Regions from separate parts of the Shewanella oneidensis MR-1 genome, predicted to be linked through region 1. Evidence: predicted binding sites of a transcription regulator. Region 1 holds the regulator's gene; the other holds the start of a gene.
The links. Region 1 encodes sigma-54, which starts transcription at its own class of promoters, with help from an activator protein. Its sites were predicted from a motif close to GTTGGCACGNNNNTNGNNT; they were not measured.
Positions count from the first base shown of each region.

Region 1 (4,281 bases):
TGTTTTTCACCTTGGATCAGGGTAATGCTGGCATCAAACTCAGAAGCAAGCACCACGAGCTTTGTGGCGGCGCGGGCATGCAAGCCGAGTTTATTGCAAATGGTGACTTGGCGTTCAAGCTTTGGCATGGCTCAACTCTCGATGGCGTGCATTGACTTTGTGCTTGCCATTACTAAAACGCTTTGCCAGTTGCTCGGCGACATAAACGGAGCGATGTTGGCCACCCGTGCAACCAATCGCAATCGTGAGATAGCTACGATTATTGCGCTCTAAATGGGGCAACCAGGTTTCGAGTAGATTCTCAATTTGCCAGATGAACTTATTCACCAGTGGCTGGCGATTTAAAAACTCGGCAACGGGTTCATCTAAACCGGTAAGTGGTCGCAGCTCTGGCTCCCAGTGCGGATTTGGCAAAAAGCGCACATCAAACATAAAGTCAGCTTCGGTCGGCATACCATGCTTAAAACCGAAGGACTCGAAGTTGATCACTAGTTCCTTATCGACACTGCCAAGCAGAATTTGCCGCACTTGGTCACTGAGTTCATAGATATTTAGATTGGAGGTATCTATGTAGTGATCCATTTGTTGTGACAGCGGCTCTAGCAGCTTGCCTTCGAGTTTAATGGCTTCTTGCAGTGAAACACGACTCTTAGACAAGGGATGTAAACGGCGGGTTTCGCTATAGCGCTTGAGCAGGACTTTATCGCTGGAATTTAGAAAAAAGCTAGTGAGCTCAGTGCCCTCAGGTAGGCTTGCAAGCTGTTTGACCAGGACTTTGTCTTGCTCCGGCAGGTTACGCACGTCGACACTGATGGCGACGAGATCGTTACTGCCTTTGAGCTGTTCAAGCAAACTGCCGATTAACGGCAAAGGCAAATTATCGACACAATAGTAGCCGAGATCTTCAAGCACTCTAAGTGCGACCGATTTGCCTGAGCCTGAACGCCCTGACACTATGACCAGTTTCATCCAATGATTACCTGATAGAGTTCCGTTTCATCATGCGTCTTACGCAATTGTTTCAATACTTGCTTGTCGCTCAGCTTTTCAGCCATGCAGGACAAGGTGCTTAAGTGCTGCTGACATTGATTGGCAGGCACGAGTAGCGCAAATAAAATATCGACAGGTTGTTTATCGATAGCATCAAAGGCTATCGGCTCCTCACATTTTATCAATATCGCTATGGGTTGTGTTATATCGGTTAATCGACCATGTGGAATGGCGATACCGTTACCTATACCTGTGCTACCCATCTTTTCGCGCGCCACAAGGCTTTCGAAGATCGCTTGAGATGATAGGGTGGGGTACTGGGCAGCGGCTAAGTCGCTGATAAGTTCCAGTACCTTTTTCTTACTGCCTGGAGTGGCGCAGGTTGTGCACTCCGGCCGCAGTATGGTACGAAGTTCCATTGCTAGTGTTTTGTTAACTTCTCTTTGTGTTTAATAACCTGACGATCAAGTTTATCAATCAGGACGTCTATGGCAGCATACATATCTGCATGCTCTGAAGTCGCGAAGACTTCACCACCGGTGAGGTTGATTCTCGCTTCGGCAATTTGTTGCATTTTTTCAACATTGAGCACAACGTGCACATTATTGATCTGTTCGAAATGACGTTCAAGTTTTGAAAACTTTTCCTCAACATATGCCCGTAACGATTCAGTAATCTCGATATGGTGTCCACTTAGGTGTATTTGCATAGAAACGTCCTCCGATATCCATAATAGGCTATAAACTTTTACGCTGATTGGAAGGGGGAATAAGCATCGCTTCTCGATACTTCGCAATGGTTCTGCGCGCAACGTTAATTCCCTGTTCTGCCAGAAGTTGAGCCATCTTGCTGTCGCTCAATGGTTTTTTCTGGTTTTCCGCTGCAACCAGTTTCTTAATGAAAGCCCTGATTGCCGTGGATGAGCACTCACCGCCATCATCTGTCCCGACGTGGCTTGAGAAGAAGTATTTTAGTTCAAAAAGTCCTTTTGGGGTATGCATGTATTTTTGAGTGGTCACCCGTGAAATGGTGGACTCATGCATTTCTACCGCTTCGGCGATATCGTTTAGGACCATGGGTTTCATGGCTTCTTCACCGTATTCGAAGAAACCTTGTTGGTATTGCACTATGCAGTTTGCCACCTTGAGCAGTGTTTCGTTGCGGCTTTCAAGGCTTTTGATAAACCATTTGGCTTCCTGCAAATGGCCACGAATAAATTGGCTGTCTGCTTGATTTTTTGAACTACGAGCCATTGCTGCATATTGCTGATTGACATTGATTTTGGGCATGCAATCGGGGTTAAGCTCAACGACCCAGCGGCCATTTTTTTTCGAAACTGAGACATCTGGGACCACATATTCTTCATCGACTGCAGTGATGAGTAAGCCAGGACGAGGATTCAAGGTTTGGATAAGCGCAATGCTATCCCTTAACTCGTCTTCTTTGAGTTTGGTCTTACGCATTAACAGTCTAAAGTCGCGGGCAGCGATCAGATCAAGATGATCTTTGATCAACATGCGGGCATTTTCGAGATGCGGAGTATCAGGAGAAAAATGGGATAGCTGGATCAGTAAACATTCGCTTAAATCCCTTGCCGCAACGCCAACGGGATCGAAGTGTTGAATACGTTTAAGTACCGCTTCAACTTCATCCAGTTCTATCTCGGGGTTGCCCATGGCTTCGAGAATATCTTCAGTGCTTTGAGTGAGATAGCCTTGATCATCTATGGCATCAATAATGGCAGTGGCTATGGCTAAGTCAGTTTCTGAGAATGGTGTGAGGTTTTTTTGCCATTCTAAATGTTCGTATAGCCCCTCGCTGGTTTCCCCTTGGAACGGCATATCATCTTCACGGCTAGCGCCCGAGCCAGAATTGGGCGATGCGGTAAAGACTTCATCCCAAGTGGTGTCCATGGGGAGCTCTTCGGGCAGGGATTCTTTGGTCAGTGACTCGGCAATATCCACGGTGGAGTTGTCTTGCTCCTGTGGCTGGGCGCTGGTTTCACTAAAATCGGTATCAGCGAGATCTTGTTTACGTTCGCTAGGCGCATCGAATTGCTCCTCTTCCAGCTCGAGAAGAGGATTAGAGTCTAAGGCTTGCTGGATCTCTTGCTGCAGTTCTAATGACGACAATTGCAACAGACGAATGGCCTGCTGTAGTTGTGGCGTCATGGTTAACTGTTGACCCAGTTTGAGCTGGAGTGACGCTTTCATGTTACCGCTGATCCCTACGTTATTATTGTGAGTTTAGGTCGCTTGATATCATACTGATGGCGCTTTGCGCTGCCAAATTCAAGGCTGATTAGCTCAGTTTTAGTAACTATAGCCTGAATTGTTCACCTAAGTACACAGCCCTAACTTGCTGATTGTCTAAGATCTCTGCAGGAGTTCCTTCGGCGATAAGACTGCCGTGACTGACAATGTAAGCATGTTCACAGACATCTAAGGTCTCGCGCACATTGTGGTCAGTAATCAATACTCCAAGACCTCGACTTTTGAGTTGCTCGATAATTTTCTTGATATCGATAACCGAGATTGGATCAACGCCCGCAAAGGGTTCATCGAGCAAAATAAACTTTGGGTTAGCCGCTAATGCGCGGGCAATTTCGACACGACGACGTTCGCCGCCCGATAAGGACATGCCTTGGCTGTCACGAATATGGGTGATATGGAACTCTTCTAATAGCTGCTCTAGTGCTTCTTCGCGCTGGTCGCTATTGAGTTCTTTACGGGTTTGCAGTACCGCCATGATATTGTCGTGCACGGTTAATTTGCGAAAGATACTGGCTTCCTGTGGCAGGTAACCAATACCTTTGCGAGCACGCAGATGCATAGGGTCGGCAGTTAAATCATCATCGTCGATAAAGATATGACCTTTATCGCTTTTTACTAAGCCCACTACCATGTAAAAGGTGGTAGTTTTACCTGCGCCGTTTGGGCCAAGCAGGCCAACAACTTGACCCGTTTTAACCGTGAGGCTGACATCTTTAACAACCTGACGGCTTTTATAACTCTTGGCCAGATTCTGTGCTTTTAAGGTGATTTGGGTCATTTAGAGTCCTGTTTTTTCACAGGTTTATCCGCAGGTGCGTTTTTCAGTTCTTCCTGATAGTTATCAGGTTGAATAATGGTAATCACACGATCGTCACCATTGCCGGTACTTTCGGCGATCAGTTTTTGCTGAATGATATTGTAACGAATTAGATTGCCTGTGACTTGGCTACCCGCTTGGTCAAGGGTGGCGGTGCCTGTTAGCGTCAAGGTCCTCGTGGCCATTTCATAGCGAATTTCT
Region 1 covers NC_004347.2:4,101,035-4,105,315, reverse strand. Annotated here, with positions in the region: gene SO_RS18460 (HPr family phosphocarrier protein) at 1-128, opposite strand, end outside; gene rapZ (RNase adapter RapZ) at 115-969, opposite strand; gene ptsN (PTS IIA-like nitrogen regulatory protein PtsN) at 966-1,409, opposite strand; gene hpf (ribosome hibernation promoting factor) at 1,412-1,699, opposite strand; gene SO_RS18440 (RNA polymerase factor sigma-54) at 1,728-3,203, opposite strand; gene lptB (LPS export ABC transporter ATP-binding protein) at 3,310-4,041, opposite strand; gene lptA (lipopolysaccharide transport periplasmic protein LptA) at 4,038-4,281, opposite strand, start outside.

Region 2 (4,281 bases), 590 kb from region 1:
CCCGAGACACCAATCTCACAGTAATCATCGCCTTTCTTAAATTGCCACATGCTGTGTTCATGCCACTCACCTTGATAGACCAAACAGTTATGGTCAACCAATTGTTCAGGGCGCGACGGTTCGCCATGCTTAGCAATATAATCGGGTGAAGCAACGAGTAAAAACTGACACTTCATCAAAGGACGTGCAACCATACCTAGCGGTAACTGCTCAGACATAGTTAGCAACAAATCTAAACCTTCACTGACCACATCAACCTTATGATCAAGCAAACTGACTTGTAGCTCAAGCTCAGGGTGTTTTGCCATAAAGGAGGGTAAGGCTGGGATAATATGCATAGCACCAAAGGATTGGGAAATCCCCACTTTTAGGACGCCACGGGTTGCATCGTTTAAGTTATGCACACTGGCAATCGCTTGCTCGGCATCGCGGAGCAACTCCTCACCTTGCAGATATAACAAATGTCCAGCTTCGGTCAGGCTTAAGCTACGAGTTGTACGCTGGATCAATTGAACGCCAAGTCGATGCTCGAGATCGGCTACCTGCGTACTGACCTTAGATTTAGAGATCCCAAGCCTTCTTGCGGCGGCACTAAAACTTCCGGCTCTGGCCACATGAGTAAAAATCGCAATAGGTTCTAATAGTTCTAACATGAAAGTCGCCTTAAGCAGTTTCGACAGTGATATAAACTTTCGGAATAGCGCAGGAATGCAGCATAAATGCCTTAAAGCATTCCATAATGCCTTAATATCTCACAGCAAATGGGTTCGTTGTAGAGATTTAGACCGAAAAAGTCCGCTAAAGTAGAGTGTTTTATCTGACTGAGTTGCCAGCTTTTCATTATATTTTAAGAGTATATCAAACATTAGTCTTAAGAATGTAACATTCCGCACTAAATAGCCGCAAGCATTGGGATTCATTTCAAGGTGCTAGGTATAACATTCCCCAAGAAAAAGCCCCAAACACCAAGGTGCTGGGGCGTTATCATTTACAAACAGCTTTAGGCGTTAAGACTCGCAGGCGGTCATCCCTCTGGGGCGAGTTTGAACTCATGATAACCTTGCAACCCATTGGGGAATGAGCTGTAGTCTGAAGCAATACAAGTCAGAACCCCTTGACTGCGGTGACTACTCGCGTAACTCATGGCTGGTATTTTGTGTCAACACATAAGGCGCTAACTCAGGTACGTCTTTACGTAACTGATTTTCCAGCACTAACAGACTTTCAAAACGTTCACATAATCGGTCGGCTTTCGCTTCAAGCCCCTTAGATTGAGTTTCAACTTGCTGCTCAATATCTTGGCCAAGCTTATCCATTTTTTGTGAGAATGCATCCATCTTAGCTTCGAATGACTCGCCATCACCAGAGAGCATTTGCCCACCAATATTCATCATTAGCGTACCGATGGAGTTTTGCATTAACTGCTCCATTTCCTGCTCAAATTCATCATTAAAGGTGCTTTGTATCGACTCATCGGTTGCCCCAAGGTAAAAACTATCTCCTTGTCTGTAAGCAACTGCATCAACACGTTTCTGCACGCCCGCCATCATTTCGTCAAATTTAGCTCCCGCGACATCACCCATCAGCGGCGTTAAGGCCATACTCACCGCTTGGGAAGCCAATGCAACAGCTTCGTTCACTAATCCAATCACCTCAGGCACCTGAGTCGATACTTCATCGGCATATTGAGTGACTAGCTTTTTCTGCTTATCGGAGAGATTGACTTGCTTGCCTTCGACAAACAACTTGTCGACTTCGATGCGATATTTTTCGAGCCCTTTCTCACTCATCACAAGTTTTTTAGGTTCGACCTTAACATCATAATTAAGGGAGACGTCACAACGATCATGGATTTGTGGCTCGGTTTTCGCCTGCACTAACTGCAATCCGGAAATACCTAAAATAACGCCCGATAATGCCACTCCAGTTAATAGCGTATTTATCTTCATTGTTGTTCATCCTTTAATCTGAGGGATTTGACTAAGCTAACATGCTAAAAGACTAATAGCAGAAGACATGCCAACTTTGTAACAAGCTAATTAATATGGAGTTATAGAAATTAGCACCGATAGATGATTAGTGATTTTCACTAATCATTAGTCTAAGAGTGCTAGAAATAGGTAAATCAGAAGATTGAACGTCCGAGACGCTGGCTTAGCTGTTCCAACATTGCTGTCCCAGCCAGGGAATTGCCTTGAGTGTCTAACTCGGGGGACCATACGCAAACTGATAATTCCCCGGGGATGACGGCAATAATGCCACCACCAACGCCACTTTTCCCCGGCATACCCACGCGATAGGCAAATTCACCTGCACCATCATATAAGCCTGACGTCGCTAACAACGCATTTAACTGGCGCGTCTGCACTTGGGAGATAAGCTCGGTGCCATCTAAGGTTTTGCCGCGATTAGCTAAATACAACATCGCCTTCGATAAATCGGCGCAGTTCATCTTTAAGGCGCAATAATGAAAATAAGTGCGCAGCACTGTATCGACATCACCTTGAAAATTGCCGAAGGATTTCATCAGATAGGCGATGGCCGCATTGCGAGCACTGTGCTGATATTCAGAATCCGCCACTTGCTTATCGAAACAGACTTTATCGTTTTGACTCAGCGCCCTGACTAATTCCAACATGCGATGTTTAGGTGCGCCCAAACGACTCTGCAATAAGTCAGCAATCACTAACGCGCCAGCGTTAATAAAAGGGTTACGTGGCTTACCACGCTCCAACTCGACTTGGACCAATGAATTAAAGGAATGTCCCGAAGGTTCTTTGCCGACGCGGCTCCAAATTTCGGTTTCTTCATATAAAGTTAGCGCTAAGGTTAAGCTGAAAACTTTAGAAATACTTTGAATTGAAAATGGCTCAAGGTAATCCCCTGCGCCTATGGTTTCGCCATCAATCGTGGTAACGGCAATACCTAATTTGCCAGGATCAATATTGGCGAGCGCAGGGATATAATTAGCAACCTTTCCTTGGCCGAGCAAGGGTCGAACTCTGTCGACCACTTCCTCTAATAACGCCGTTTCTGGCATTAACTCCACCAAATATCGTACAGTTCGCTAACTTCGAGTTGAGTCACTTTTTGACCCGCCCAGAAGGCCTTAACTGCAGCAATATCTTCCTCAGTGCACTTACCGATTGTTTGGGTCGCAATAATACCTTCCCATTCGATATGACCACCGCCATGGAAGCCTAGCTTACGGGCTTCAATCACCTCTTCAATAAACTTATCGACAGTTGCATCAATTTCAGCTTCAGAAACAGATGCATCGAACGTCCAAGTGATGTCAAAACCTAACTCTTGGAATTCATCGACGCGCATTTTCTTACGTAAACGACGGCTACGATTCGTTGCCATAGTGATTTTCCCCGTTGTGTTAAAAAATCCAATAAAAAAATGAAGATATTAAGCGATACGCTCGAACATCAGATCCCACACACCATGGCCAAGGCGATGACCACGAGCTTCAAATTTGGTTAATGGGCGATGATCTGGGCGCGGTACTACAGTACCATCAGCAGATTGGTTTTTATAACCGCTCGCCACATTCATCACTTCCAGCATATGTTCACTGTAGTTTTCCCAGTCGGTTGCCATGTGGAATACGCCGCCAATCTTCAGCTTACGACGGATCAATTCGGCAAATTCAGCTTGTACGATACGGCGTTTGTGGTGGCGCTTTTTGTGCCAAGGATCAGGGAAGAACAACTGCACGCGCGTCAGGCTGCCATCGGCAATCGCATGTTCTAATACTTCCATTGCATCATGGTGATACACACGAAGATTGGTCACGCCCGCAGCTGCGGCATCACTTAAGCATGAGCCAACACCCGGCTTATGCACTTCAATACCGATAAAGTTCAGCTCTGGTGCTTCTTGCGCCATTTGCACTAAAGAAGCGCCCATACCGAAACCAATTTCCAGTACAGTGTCAGCTTTGCGGCCAAATACGTCAGCTAGATCCAATGGTGCTGGGCTGTAATCTAAACCCATTGTTGGCCACTGAGTCTCAATGGCTTGCGCCTGACCTTTAGTCAAACGCCCTTCTCTTAGGACAAAGCTTCTGATCTTACGCAGGTACTTGCCTTCTTCATTAAATTCAGCGGTAGTGACTTCGCTCATTTTTGCCTCGTCTCGTGGACAACACCCTCTAAAAAGAAGGGCATTATCCAAAGTTCAACTTACAGTGCAAGCACTAATGGAGCCGAAGTATAACAAGATTCTCTGCCAGATCGAATCTAGCACTGTTTTTCCTGTGAGAGTGACTTGTTT
Region 2 covers NC_004347.2:3,506,354-3,510,634, forward strand. Annotated here, with positions in the region: gene SO_RS15675 (LysR family transcriptional regulator) at 1-653, opposite strand, end outside; gene SO_RS15680 (YggN family protein) at 1,128-1,949, opposite strand; gene glsB (glutaminase B) at 2,126-3,040, opposite strand; gene SO_RS15690 (YggL family protein) at 3,040-3,366, opposite strand; gene trmB (tRNA (guanosine(46)-N7)-methyltransferase TrmB) at 3,415-4,131, opposite strand.
Region 2: a site for sigma-54 is predicted at 2,006-2,024, ahead of SO_RS15680 (YggN family protein). Genes of this name have one in related genera too.